Regions from separate parts of the Dickeya lacustris genome, predicted to be linked through region 1. Evidence: predicted binding sites of a transcription regulator. Region 1 holds the regulator's gene; each other region holds the start of a gene.
What was found. Region 1 encodes PurR, which represses purine synthesis genes. Its sites were predicted from a motif close to CANGCAAACGTTTGCNTG; they were not measured.

Region 1 (4,862 bases):
CCCAGACCCGACAAGCGTTTTAATACGGCCCAGTCGGGCTGCAACTGTTTTTTCTGCCGCCGGATATCCTTTAACCAATATGCGTGTCGCGAATAAAGTGCCATGAGCAACATCATTATCCAGTAGACCGAAGCCGTCGCAACCCCACAGCCAACGCCGCCGAGTTCAGGCATGCCAAACTTGCCGTGGATAAACACGTAGTTGATAGGAATATTGATCAATAAACCAATGAAACCGATAACCATACCCGGCTGTGTTTTGGATAACCCCTCACACTGGCTGCGCAGCACCTGATAGAACAGGTAGCCTGGAGCACCCCACAGTAGCGCATGTAAATATTTGATGGCTTTATCCGCCAATTCGGGAGCGCCATCATGCATCAGGCGAATAACATATTGCCCTTGATAAAGTACAAACATGGTGGCGACAGCGATAATAGCGGCCAGTATAAACGCCTGCTGGGTTTGATGGGCGATACGCTCCCGCCGGCCTGAGCCATTCAGATTCGCGACAACCGGGGTGAGCGCCATTAATAAGCCATGCCCAAATTAGAATCACCGGCAACCAGATGGAGGTGCCCACGGCAACGGCAGCCATATCGGTCGCGCTATACGAGCCTGCCATGATGGTATCCACCACACCCATTGAGGTTTGCGAGACTTGCGCAATAATGACGGGAATGGCCAGCGCCAGCAAATGACGCGCTTCTGCTAAATACTTCTGCACAACAACCTTCCTAGAACAGGATTGAGAGGGATCTCGGCACGAGAAAGACAATCATCCTTTATTTCGTAAAAAAAGATAATGCATTGTAACGATTTAACGGTGTTAAACCAATGCCTGTGCTATGCCGTCTGTTCCGTTTGGTTTTCCTGTCAATCTGGTGCACACTGCCGTGCATTCGATGAATGCGTTTTCAGGCGTTATTCCGATCATCGGATAAGCGCCAAGGTTGCATCCATCGCGTTTTATGACCCGATTCAGGAGAGCAGAACACCATCATGTTTACCGGTATTGTTCAAGGCACGGCGACAGTCGTGTCTGTTGATGAAAAACCCAATTTTCGCACTCACGTCATCCAACTGCCTGCTGAACTGCTGCCTGGACTTGAGCCGGGCGCTTCTGTGGCGCATAACGGCTGTTGTTTGACCGTAACCGAGATTAACGGCGATTGCGTCAGCTTTGATTTAATCAAAGAGACATTACGCTTGACTAACCTGGGCGAGATTAACGTCGGCGACAGCGTGAATGTTGAGCGTGCGGCCAAATATGGCGATGAAATCGGTGGGCATGTCATGTCCGGCCATATTATGTGTACGGCAGAGGTTGTGAAGATCCTGACCTCAGAAAATAACCATCAGATTTGGTTCCGCCTGTCGGATACCAGCCTGATGAAATATGTTTTGCATAAAGGGTTTATTGGTATTGACGGCATTAGTCTGACGGTGGGTGAAGTCACTCGCAGTCGTTTCTGTGTGCATTTGATCCCTGAAACACTGCAACGTACCACGCTGGGGAAAAAGCGGCTTGGCGATCGCATCAATATTGAAAATTGACCCGCAAACACAAGCGATAGTCGATTCCGTTGAGCGTGTGATGGCGGCCCAACAAGCCCGGCAGCAGGCAGAGGCAGAGGCAGCGCAAGACGAATAACCTTAACCCGGCGGCAAAGGGCAAAGAATGTGCCTGAGCCGCCGGTTGAGGCCTCAGTGAGAAACCTGGGCTCTTGCGCTGTCAAGCGGTTAGCGCGCGCAACGCACAGTCAGAACAAATGCACAGTCAGGACAGTTGGCGAGCCGTTGGCATAGCTATCTGGCAGCGTCAGATGATGGTTGTTGTCGTCAAAAACCATGACCGGAGTGTGGCTGCCAGCGCTGGTCATGGTTTTTCCTGACCAGCCGGGACTGGCGCGGTATTAGCGCCGATAGTCGAGGAAGGGGCCATCGCCGACAGAGCGACGCTCAATGAGCGTCGGGTGGACTTCAATGGTCTGCGCTTCCTCACGTTTGCTGGTAATGCGATCCAGCAACATTGAGAATGCGGCTTGTCCGAGACGCTCTTTCGGTTGATGGATAGTGGTGAGCGCCGGCGTGAAATAACGGGCGTGGCGAACATTGTCATACCCTATCACCGAAATATCCTGCGGAACCCGCAATCCCAGCTCATCTGCGGCACAAATCGCGCCCATCGCCATGATATCGCCGCCACAGAATACCGCCGTCGGGCGATGCTTTTGCGCCAGAATTTGGTGCATGGCCTTATAGCCGGATTCCGGTTCGAAATCGCCTTGCACCACCCATTCTTCGCGTATCGTAATTTCCGCTTCCTTCAACGCCTTGAGAAAGCCCAGATAGCGACCGCTGCCGGTATTACGTTCCTGCGAGCCAGGGATTGCGCCAATATCACGGTGGCCCCGTTCAATCAGGTAACGGCCAGCCATGTAGCCGCCGGTGAAGGCATTATCGATGATGGTGTCGGTAAAATCGCTGTGCGCTTCCCCCCAGTCCATGACGACCATCGGGATATGGCGGTAGTCAGCCAGCATGGATAACAGCGCGGGTGGGTATTCGGCACACATGACTAATAAGCCATCAACGCGCTTTTGCGCCAGCATGGACAAATAAGCGCGCTGTTTATCCAGATTATTGTGGGAGTTACACAGAATGAGGGTGTAGCCTCTGGCGTAACAGCTATTTTCGACGGCTTCGATAATTTCAGCAAAATAGGGCGCTTCACTTGAGGTGGCCAGCAACCCGATAGACTTGGTGTGATTCACTTTCAGGCTGCGCGCCACCGCGCTTGGTGAGTAGTGCAATTCCTTGATGGCTGCACGCACCGCAGCTTTGGTTTCTTCGGCGACGAAACGTGTTTTATTGATCACGTGTGATACGGTTGTGGTTGAAACGCCTGCGCGCTTTGCCACATCTTTAATCGTTGCCATCTCAAGTGACTCCTGAACAGTTGTAACAGCAACGCATCTGTTACAGCAGTAAATATGTTGTTAATCGTTTGCCTGCGTGAATTCATCTCCAGCCAGATAGCAAGGCACGATTTCAGGTGGAGATATGCCGAAGTGTCGCCGGAGGGGAGGCCGGGAGGCGGCCAACGCAGTGCATACAGTAAACTGCGAATTCTGGCCGATCTAGATCAAAAGTGGAAGAAATAATTCGTGTTATCTCTGTGATGAGGAAAGCGGTTTTTTTAACGCTGTTTCATATAATGAAAAACTGGTTATATTTATCGTCGGTGTATATTCATTGTGATGTGATAACCCGCCGTTTCGTCAAATACAGGAGCATGTTTATGGATACTAATTTGAAGATGTCGTTATTCACAACGGCCGTTGCGCTGGCGGTGATTGTGGTGTTCAGCATGAATGCTGTATTGAATTAACGCCGTATTGTCCGGCTGACGCGTTCTTGCTGGCCGGGCAATCTCAGTGCGCTAACGGCAGACGGCTTGTACAGAAGTGCATCGAGAGTGGATGGAGCGCGAATGAAATGAGAGTCATCGAGCGTCGTGGGCCATAACCGTAACCCGCCATCAAGCCGTATTACCGCGCTAAAGGTGTGATTTTTAATCGCTGTATCAACGAATTGTCTTCGGTGTCACCACGCGGCGTGCGCCGACGTAGTGATCCTGCCAGTAGTCTTCACTCAGTTTGCTGATTTTTATATCAGAGCCGGTGCGGGGCGACTGAATAAAGCGGCCATTGCCAAGATAAACGCCGACGTGATCGGCGGCACCTCGGTTGGTAATTCTGAAAAATACCAGATCCCCGCTCTCCAATTCATTTTTCTTGATAGGGGCGGCATCGCGCAGATGGAACATCTCGTTAGCGGTGCGAGGAATCGGGATTTTCACCACATCTTTGTAGGCGTAATACACTAATCCGCTGCAATCAAAACCAGAATAGGGCGATGAGCCACCCCAGTGATAAGGCTTGCCAATCTGACTCATCAGCTTATTCATCGCTGTCTGCTTGGCATGCTGATAACGCTTTTGATGCGCCGGATTCATGGCAATAACGGACTTGTTCTGTGTGTCTTTTTTGTTCTTACCGTGATGCGCGCTGGCGGCTAACTCTTCGCTATGAGTGCTGGATTTACCTTTGTGATTTTTTGCTGCTGGCTGCCCTGTGCCTGGTTTTGTGCTTTTGGTATGTGCCGCTTTCGCTACCGTTGCTGGCTGTTCGGGCACATGCCCTTTCTTGGCATTTTTAGCTGTGGGCAGGGGCGCTTTGGCTAAGGGGGTTTTCTCTGGTTTTTTATCATTTTTGCCGGTTTTAGCGGCATTGTGTGCCGTGTTAGCCGGGGCATTCCCTTTAGCTGCGGCAGTTTTGCTGTGTGCAGGTGCACCGGAGTGGCTGGTTGCCGTGTTTTTAGGTACAGGGTGCTTATCCGATACAGCGGCTTTACGCGATGACGCAGGGGGAGTAGACGGCGCACTGGCGCTTTTTTTAGCACTCTTTGCAGTCTTGCTTTTTTTCGGATCATCCACAGCCTTACTCGCCGTAGCCACGCCGCTTTTGCGTGGTAATACAGCGTTATTGTGAGGCGCAGCTTGTGCCAGACTAAAAAACAGATTACTGAAAAATAATAAAAAAAGCGTAATAAATAAACGCATAATGATGCTGACCGAATGGTGTCCTCAATCGTTCAATCTTTACAGTATTCCCCAAAATGACCTGATAAAAAAGTGGGGATAGGGCTTTTGTTACTACAAAATAGTGAGAAAACGTTAACAGCAGTTGTTTTTTGCTTAATTATCCATCAATGCGGCGGCGGCAGACACGCGGCGATGATAAAATCGTAAAACCCTACAAAAGATAGCGTTTTTTTGTGGTTGCCGCTATCGGTAGA
Region 2 (4,862 bases), 1.6 Mb from region 1:
CAGAGTAAAACCGGTTTGTGCCAGATTAAGTGTGCCGCCTTCTAATATCAGGCTGGAAAAATGCCGAGGATCGGTTATCTGGCGTACGCTGAACCCCACCACAATGTTTTTAGCCGTCAGTGTAACGGGCTGATTTTTATGACTGAAACTCGTGTCCTGAAGCGTGATTTGCCCAGGGGAAGACCAGTCATGCGCCATTTTCTTAAATGACACCTGGTATTCGGAGCGCTGATTCACCCACTGGGTAATCTGCTTTGCCCCCCATTCTGTCTGGGCCAATACATACAGCACGATCGCGACCAGTAATGCCAGTAGCAGCAGTGTGAGAATAAGTTTCCCGATAAGTTTCATTGCCTCAGTCCGTGCCAGTCATAAAAGATTATGGTGTTATGCCGTAATTACTCAGCCGCCTCAACAAGTAACTTATTACAGCAAATAAATAAGGGCCGATGTTACACCATCGGCCCTTATTATCACGTCAGATTAAAAATTTCTGGAAGCGTGGCTTACTCTTTTTCGTGAGGAAAGACCAGATTCAACACAATTGCTGTGATGCCGCCCGCAGCGATACCGGACGATAACAGTGTTTTCAGCCAGTCTGGCGCAAATTGCAGAATCAGCGGCTGCTGAGAAACGCCCAGCCCGACGGCCAGCGACAGCGCAATGATCATGATAGCCCGACGGTTGAGCGGCTCACGGGAAACAATCCGCACGCCTGAAGCCGCGATGGTGCCGAACATGACGATGGTCGCGCCACCCAGCACCGGTTCAGGAATATGCTGGACAAATCCGCTGACTGCCGGGAACAAACCAAGCACGATAAGCATCAGCGCGACAACAAAACCGACATAGCGGCTGGCGACGCCGGTCAACTGGATTACGCCGTTGTTCTGGCCAAAGCAAGAGTTAGGGAAAGTGTTAAATACCGCAGACAGGCAGGAGTTGAGGCCGTTTGCCAGTACGCCGCCTTTCAGACGTTTCATATACAGCGGCCCGCTAACCGGCTGTTCCGAAACATCGGACGTTGCCGTGATATCGCCAATAGTTTCCAGTGACGTCACCATAAACACCAGCATTAACGGAACCAATAAACTCCAGTCAAAGCCAAGACCATAGTACATCGGCGTCGGCACCATGATGAGCGATGTGGTGCCGGAAGCGGTGTGCTCTGGCAACATCCCCATCAACCAGGCAGCCAGGTAGCCAATCGCCATGGCTATCACCAGTGAGGCGACGCGCAGATAAGGATTACGCTGGCGGTTGAGCAAAATAATGACGGCCAACACCACAGCGGCCAGTAAGAGATTTTTGGGGGCGCCGAAAGTGTGGTTGCTCATTGCCGCAAAGCCTCCGCCGATAGAGGTCAGGCCGACCTGAATCAGCGATAAGCCGATAATCATTACAACAATGCCGGAAACCAGCGGGGTAATGATGCGGCGCGCCAGATGTAATACGCGCGAGAGCAGCATTTCTGTGCAAGACGCTATCATCAGGGTGCCAAACAGCGCGGCCATCATGGTTGGCACATCTGCCCCGCCGTTTTTCAGCGCCATGCCGCCCATAATGAGCGGAGTCACAAAGTTAAAGCTGGTGCCCTGAATCGACAACAGGCCAGAGCCGACCGGCCCCCAGGTTTTAATTTGTAAAATTGATGCCAGGCCGGAGGCGAACAGCGACATGCTAATAATGTGCTGAGTGTCCTGGGCTGGCAGACCTAATGCCTGACAAATCAATAGCGCTGGGGTAATCACCGCAACAAACATGGCAAGCAGGTGCTGACAGGCGGCAAACAGCGTTTGCGGCAGCGGTGGTCTGTCTTCAAGGCGATAGATGAGTTCACTGCGCTGAGGTGCGGCAGCGGCTTCTGTTTGGGATGTTTCCGTGGTGGTAGTCATGATGTAAGTTGGCGTTCCTGAAACGACAAAGAGCGCATTTTAATGATCTCTTGGTTGAAAGCAAACGTTTGCTAATGTTCGAACGAATGATTTTTGGGTTATGGAATAACGCTAAAGATGATTTTTATTCTTAAAATAAGGGATACATGAATAAACCATCTGAATGGCTAAAATTTTATTTAGATATGAATTTCAATTCACTATATATAATTTTATTATCCTGCTAATTATATGTAATGTATTAATACCTATTATAAGTATTATTTTCAGCTAGATTAAAATATTTTGTATGATATATAATGACATAAAGTGTTATACGATAATTGTAATATGGCAAGATTGCGGGAAGCGACTTTCTCCCTTCTGCACTATATAAATAAAAATATTTCCCTTTAAAATACTCAAGAATGGTAATGTGAAATTAAAAATAGTGTTGATAGCGCTATTTTTTCTATAACGGCTCAAGCAACTGTCACCGAATTAAAAGGTGTTTGTGTTTTTGGCACTGTTTATGACACGCTACCAAAGGGGTTAAATTTGATGTGAATGATGAATTGATTGTGTCTGAATTAATCATTATTCCTATTGAAGGTGCTGAATACATACATTTTGTTGTACTTGATAGAATGAATAAAGAAAGTGCAATCGTTTATGATCCTGAAATTGGGAAAGTGAATATGCCGATTTATGAGTTAAAACATCGATGGAACGGATATGCATTATTAATCGGAGGCTGAGGTGACGAATAATATCAATGGGTTGAATAAGGGTGATGCAGCAGCTTATGGGGCATGGGGAATTCAGGTTAATAAAAGACATGAAAAATTCAATGAGCTCCTAAATATAGCAGCTAATGAACAGCAAAAAAACACGATGTCACCTGTTTCACTCGTGAATTCAAAAACAGGGAATCATGTTTTTAATGGTTTTTTCAGTAATTTCTTGGAAGGTAATCCTGATACTCCATCAGGAAAAGATGTATCGAATAGCTTATCTAAGGAGGAGAAGTTTATTTTAAATGAAGCTAATTCTTTGTTAAGAAATAGGATTATCTTCAATAAATATATATCACAGTTACAAAATTCTGAAACCAATACCGGTTCAGTGATTTTTGTTAAAATATAATATATATTTTTTAGCTATATGTAGTAATGATATTGACCATAAAATGGATCCTAACGTGGTGCATCAAGCGTTGGTATAGCGTGTACGTTCAGGAAGCCAGCGTGCTATCAGGGCGTTGGCGTGTTCAGGGTAATGGGTATGGAGATGGCGGGCAACGCGTTGCACCTGAGGGATAAGTGCCTGATCGCGCAATAAATCGGCGACCTTAAACACGGCATTACCGGTCTGGCGTGTACCAAGAAGCTCCCCTGGGCCGCGAATTTCCAGATCGCGCTGGGCAATCACAAAGCCGTCATGGCTGTCGCGCAATACCTGCAAACGCATTTGCGCGGTTTTACTCAGCGGTGATTTATATAGCAGCACGCAGTGTGACGCGATGGCTCCTCGCCCGACGCGGCCACGCAACTGATGCAATTGCGCTAACCCCAGTCGCTCCGGGTTTTCGATAATCATCAAACTGGCGTTAGGCACATCAACGCCGACTTCTATCACCGTTGTTGCAACCAGTAATTGTAATTGGTTGGCTTTAAAGGCCTCCATGACCGCCTGCTTTTCTTTGGGTTTCATGCGGCCATGCACCAGACCAATCGCGAGATCGGGTAAGGCTAACTGTAACTCCTGACAAGTGGCTTGCGCCGCTTGTGCTTCCAGCAGGTCAGACTCTTCAATCAGCGTACACACCCAATATGCTTGTCGCCCCTCTTGCAGACAGGCGTGGCGTACTCGTTGGATAATCTCGTCGCGCCGGGTATCCGGGATTGCGACGGTGGTAATAGGGGTGCGCCCAGGCGGTAGCTCATCGATGATGGAGGTATCAAGATCGGCATAGGCGGTCATTGCCAGCGTGCGCGGGATGGGGGTGGCGGTCATAATCAGTTGATGAGGATGAAAGCCCTGCTCTTCGCCTTTCTCCCATAACGCCAGTCGCTGATGTACGCCAAAGCGGTGCTGCTCATCAATGATGACCAACGCCAACCCGTTGAATTGTACCTGCTGCTGAAAGATGGCGTGCGTGCCGACCACCATCGCCACCTGACCGCTGGCGATAGCATCTTGTTGCGCCTGACGCGCCTTGCCTTTTTGTTTGCCTGCCAGCCAACCGACTTCGATGCCCAGTGGCTCAAACCAGCGGCGGAAGTTGGCGGCATGTTGTTCGGCGAGCAGCTCGGTCGGTGCCATCATGGCGACTTGCTTACCATGGGCTATCGCCCGCAGTGCCGCCAGAGCCGCGACCAGCGTTTTCCCCGACCCAACATCGCCTTGCACCAGACGCATCATCGGAAACGACTGACCCATATCTTGCTCGATTTCGGCCACGACTCGCTGCTGTGCGGCCGTTGGCGTAAAGGGCAGCGCCGCCAGTAGCCGTGATTTTAACGGGTGTTCCGGTGGCAACGGCTGGGCGTGATGACGTTTTGCGCCAGCTCTGACCGCCAGCATACTGAGCTGATGGGCCAGCAGTTCTTCCATGACCAGCCGCTGCTGCGCCGGATGATGCCCTTGCTCAAGCTCACTGAGTTTGACATCCGGCGGTGGGCGATGCAGCGTACGCAGCGCCTCGGGCAAGCTGATCAGTCCATGGCACAGCTCTTGTGGCAGCAGTTCGGTCATTGGGCTGCTATCCAGACAGGCGAGCGCCTGATCGGTCAATTTGCGCAGCGTCGCTTGCCGCACCCCTTCTGTCGTGGGGTAAACTGGCGTGAGCGTTTCCTGAAGTTCAACGACGGCGCTCTCGCCCTGCACCCGGTATTCAGGGTGGATTATTTCGCCGCCGAGTTTACCCCGGCGCACTTCACCGTAAGCGAGCACTCGCTTACCGGGTGAGAGGCTATTTTTCATGGC
Region 3 (4,862 bases), 2.0 Mb from region 1:
AAACCTCCGACAGTTTTAACCGACGGACGAAAGAGAAAGAGGATGAGCGCAATGCGGTCATCCTCTTTTTTTCTTTCTTATTTTCTCTCTTCTTTTCTCGCTATTTTTCTCGCTATTTTTCTCGCTATCGGCCGCTAAATCAGCGTGCCGTAAATCGTCAACAGAGCAACGACGACAACCAATATCTGCGTAACTTTTTTTGCCAACGATACCGCTGCCTGTGGCGTAGATATTGGGTCGCTATGCGGCTCTCTTTCCAAAGAGAATTGCGCCAGCCGGGTTAGCACCCAATACTGCGACGAACGCCAGTCCATCATCGCGGCAAACCATGCAGGCAGTGCCTTTTCACCATGCCCTAACAGAGCATACGCCACCCCAGCCAGACGAACAGGAAGCCAATCAAGCCAATGCAGCAGGGTATCAACCCCCGCATTGGCGCGCTCCAGCGGCGTGTGATGGCGGGCGAGACAGCATTGCCTGGCGCGTAATACGGTATAGCCGACCAATGCGACTGCGCCATACGGGCCTGCCACCACAAACCAAAACAGCGGTGCCAGATAAAAACGGAAATTTAACCACAGCAGCGCATTTTGCAGCTCTTTTAACCGCTCGCGCGCGGTCGCTTCCTGCGGTAAACCATGGATGAGCGCCAGCTCAACCGCCATTTCCTGACAAGCATCGCTCTCACCGCGTTTTGCCGCCTGAATATAGCGGTGATAATGTTGGCGCGACTCGCCTGCGCCAATGCACAATAGCCCAATGACAATCCACAGAAAAAGCTGCGGCAAGCCGAATAGCCAGCCACTCAGCAGCCGCTGCAACACAAACACGCCCCCCATTGCTGCCAGCGACAGGAAAAGCGTCTGCAACAAAGACGGGGATGAAAGATGACGAAACAGCCGCTCCAAATGATGATCCAGTTGCCAGCGATCGCTACGCTTAAAGCCCCGTTCCCACCCTAAAACCAACAATAGGCTAAACAGCGTCATTGGCTTACTCCCCTTTCTGCACGTGTGCCTGCCATAACTGTTGATACCGTGCCCAATCAAATGCCGGGCCCGGGTCTGTTTTACGTCCTGGCGCAATGTCGCTATGCCCGGTAATTCGCGCCGACGTAATACCATAATACTCATTGAGTAGCCGCGTCACCTGCGCGAGGCGGTTATATTGCTCGGGGGTAAAGGGCGTGCTATCTGTGCCTTCAAGTTCAATACCAATAGAGAAATCATTACAGCGCTCGCGCCCCTCAAACTGAGAAACACCGGCATGCCAGGCGCGTTTATCAAAAGCGACATACTGAATAACTTCGCCGTCACGACGAATCAGACAATGGGCTGACACCCGCAAATGGCTAATCGTGGCAAAATACGGATGGTCGCTACCCTCTAATGTGCCGGTAAAAAGCCTATCGATATAGGGCCCGCCAAACTCACCCGGCGGTAAACTAATATTATGGATGACCAACAGCGAGGGAAGCTCCCCCTGCGGACGTTCATCCTGATGCGGTGACAGAATATGTGTCACCCCTGTCAGCCAACCATTCTCGACCCTCATCGCTCCTCCTTTAAGCAATCTGCCATGTAAGTGACAGTCATTAAGCGATCTGCCACAGCTGATGACTTATCATGTCGGTATCTTACCGCATCTGCCACATTGCCGATGCGTTAGATTTATCCACTGCTTGCACCGCAGAATATGCGCACAATCTATGATGTTCCGCCTGTCTTCTGGTATGCTGCGCCCCTTCTTTCTGATGGGAAGCTAAGAAAGCGCGCGCCGCAAGCAAACGTTTCCGCCTACCCCATCGCCAGAAAGTTTTCTCAACATTTTTTTGTTATTACCGTCCGAATGGCTATCCCACAGGCTGATAGTTCAGGCTGTTGATGATAGGTCGGGCAACACAGAGAATCGTCATGAAAAAAATCCTTGCTGCCTGTGCAATTAGCACGTTGTCATACAGTTTACCCACTCTTGCGGAGAGTCATGATCCGCAATATCTCTCTGACTGGTGGCATCAAAGTATTAACGTTGTAGGCAGCTATCACACGCGTTTTGGGCCCCAGTTGAATAACGATGTATACCTCGAGTATGAAGCTTTCGCCCGCAAAGACTGGTTTGATTTCTACGGTTATATTGACGTGCCAAAAACGTTTGGCGCGGGCAACACGCCTGACCGTGGTATTTGGGACAAAGGTTCCCCGCTGTTCATGGAACTTGAACCGCGTTTTTCAATTGATAAATTAACCCACTCGCAGTTAGGTTTCGGCCCGTTTAAAGAGTGGTACGTTGCGAATAATATTATCTACGATCAGGGTCGTAATAACGATTCGCGCCAGAGTACCTGGTACGTAGGTCTGGGTACCGACATTGCCACCGGCACCGATCTCTCACTGTCTGCCAATATCTACGCCAAGTATCAGGGCCAGAACTACACCGCGCCCAATGAAGATCGTTGGGATGGATACCGCTTCAAAATTAAATACTTCTACCCGATTGCCTCCGTGTGGGGCGGCAAGCTGACCTATATCGGCTTTACCAACTTTGATTTCGGCTCAGACCTGGCTAACGCAGCAGGCCCATCACGTACTAGCAACGCGATTGCCTCTAGCCATATTCTGGCCTTGAACTACGATCACTGGCACTATTCTGTGGTCGCGCGTTACTTCCACAACGGTGGCCAATGGGCTGAGGGCACGGAATTAGATTTTGGCCGTGGCCCATTCAATGTTCGCTCTACCGGATGGGGATATTATCTGGTCGCAGGCTACAACTTCTGATTGTTGCCATCATGTATCCCGGCTATCGTCGGGATACGAAATAACGCGCTGAATTTATAAAACTATCTCTTATTCAGCGAGATAGCATAATTCTGAATTGCCGTCGGGGTCGCACAATGACAACACGCCGTTATAGTCAGGAACAACGCCAGGCCGAACTGCTTGGTCGTATTGAGCAAGATATTCCCACCAGCGTCAGCCTGGCATTACGTGAGGATCTGGGGGGGGAAGTCAACCAAGAGCACGATATCACCGCACAGCTATTACCGGCAGAGACCATGGCCAGCGCCGTTATTATCACCCGTGAAGCGGGCGTCTTCTGCGGCCAACGCTGGCTGGACGAAGTATTCCGCCAGTTAGGCGGCAACATCACCATTGACTGGCAAGTCCAAGACGGTGATGCATTGACCGCTAATCAAGTGCTGTGCCAACTACACGGTGTCTCCCGCATCCTGCTCACCGGAGAGCGCACCGCGCTCAATTTCCTGCAAACGCTCAGTGGCGTGGCAACCGAAGTCAGCCGTTATGTTGCGCAACTGACTGGAACACGAACCCGCTTGCTGGATACGCGAAAAACGGTGCCAGGTTTACGTACTGCGCTTAAATACGCGGTACTGTGCGGTGGCGGCAGCAATCACCGTCTGGGTTTGGCAGATGCATTTCTTATCAAAGAGAACCACATTATTGCAGCCGGCTCCATCAAACAGGCGGTCGAAAAAGCCCTTCAGCTACGTAGCGATGTGCCGGTAGAAGTCGAGGTAGAGACCCTGAACGAACTGCAACACGCTCTTGATGCAGGTGCAGACATTATCATGCTGGATAATTTTACGCTGGCCGCCATCCGGGAAGCTGTCACATTGACCAACGGCCGTGCGCTATTGGAAGTCTCTGGCAACGTCACACTGCAAACCCTGGCAGATTACGCAGCCACAGGCGTTGACTATATTTCGGTGGGCGCGTTAACCAAGCATGTGCGGGCGCTCGATTTGTCGATGCGCTTTAGCTAGCGCACGATGGCATAAAACCGCTACGCCATCAGCCGGGCATACCAATGGGCTGATGGCGTAGCGGCAACAGACTCCACGCCATCCTTTTTTCCGTTTCTCTACTTTTCTACTTTTCTACTTTTCTACTTTTCTACTTTTCTACTTTTCTACTTTTCTACACGACTATTTCTCGGCCCGCTCCCTCACATCGTCATTTTGCGAGGCGCTTCGCCTCTATTTTGTAACGCTCCCTCATAAAGCACTGCGGTTTAGCGGGCGGCTTCCTGATTTAAACACTGCTCATCGCCAACCATACAGGCCGCCATTATCCTGCCGCTACCAGCCATACCAGGGAATGCATACCATGACACAACACGGATTTTCATTAATCGAACTGATGGTGGTCATCGCCATTATTGCCATGCTGAGTGCTTTAGGCATACCGGCTTACCAAGGTTATCTACAAAAAGCGGCGATGACAGATATGCTGCAAACCATGGCGTCGTATAAAACTGCCGTCGATCTCTGCGGGCTGACGAACGCCGGGTTTGGCGAGTGCAATGCCGGGGTACAAGGCATTCCTGCCGCCACATCCTCACGCTATGTCAGCGCTGTAACCATCAATAGCGGCGTCATTACACTTACCGGTCAATCAACACTGCAAGGCCTGCGCATTGTGATGACGCCAGTCATGGATACACCAAACGGCGCACCCCGCTGGACTCGCGCCTGCCAGCCTGACGTAACGGCAGAAAGCCTGCGGCAGGCCTGCGAAGACGTGTTCCGTTTTGACAGCAATGCGGGGTGAACGATATGCAAGCCCACACATCACACCACCATGAGTTGCAGCAGCTTTGCCAGCGCTATCATGCCTTACTCTTAAGTGTGGATGAGCACACCGTTTGTATTGCTGTAGCCGGTTTGGTGGCAGAAGAACTGATAGCCGCGTTGCGTTTTACCAGTCATCGACGGGTCATCGTTGAGCAGTGGCCAGCCGCACGAATTGAACAACGGTTGACCATGCCGCAGGCACAGGAAACGGTAACAACTTACGGTAGCGCAGCCTTAGCGCCACAAGAGGATATCGATGATGTCCCGG

Region 2: O1Q98_RS11425 (nucleobase:cation symporter-2 family protein) is a predicted target of PurR. The motif match lies at 1,953-1,970, and genes of this name have one in related genera.
Region 3: O1Q98_RS14725 (nucleoside-specific channel-forming protein Tsx) is a predicted target of PurR. The motif match lies at 1,780-1,797, and genes of this name have one in related genera.

Annotation. Positions count from the first base shown of each region.
Region 1 is NZ_CP114280.1:864,288-869,149, reverse strand. It holds partial or broken gene O1Q98_RS03930 (MATE family efflux transporter) at 1-726, opposite strand, end outside; partial or broken gene O1Q98_RS03925 (riboflavin synthase subunit alpha) at 1,002-1,653, shown strand; gene purR (HTH-type transcriptional repressor PurR) at 1,916-2,941, opposite strand; gene cydH (cytochrome bd-I oxidase subunit CydH) at 3,304-3,393, shown strand; gene O1Q98_RS03910 (C40 family peptidase) at 3,589-4,626, opposite strand.
Region 2 is NZ_CP114280.1:2,512,685-2,517,546, reverse strand. It holds gene O1Q98_RS11430 (AsmA family protein) at 1-351, opposite strand, end outside; gene O1Q98_RS11425 (nucleobase:cation symporter-2 family protein) at 507-1,895, opposite strand; gene O1Q98_RS11420 (cysteine peptidase family C39 domain-containing protein) at 2,438-2,632, shown strand; gene O1Q98_RS11415 (hypothetical protein) at 2,634-3,020, shown strand; gene recG (ATP-dependent DNA helicase RecG) at 3,084-4,862, opposite strand, start outside.
Region 3 is NZ_CP114280.1:3,244,177-3,249,038, reverse strand. It holds gene ampE (beta-lactamase regulator AmpE) at 135-989, opposite strand; gene ampD (1,6-anhydro-N-acetylmuramyl-L-alanine amidase AmpD) at 994-1,554, opposite strand; gene O1Q98_RS14725 (nucleoside-specific channel-forming protein Tsx) at 1,914-2,777, shown strand; gene nadC (carboxylating nicotinate-nucleotide diphosphorylase) at 2,894-3,784, shown strand; gene ppdD (prepilin peptidase-dependent pilin) at 4,128-4,571, shown strand; gene gspE (type II secretion system protein GspE) at 4,577-4,862, shown strand, end outside.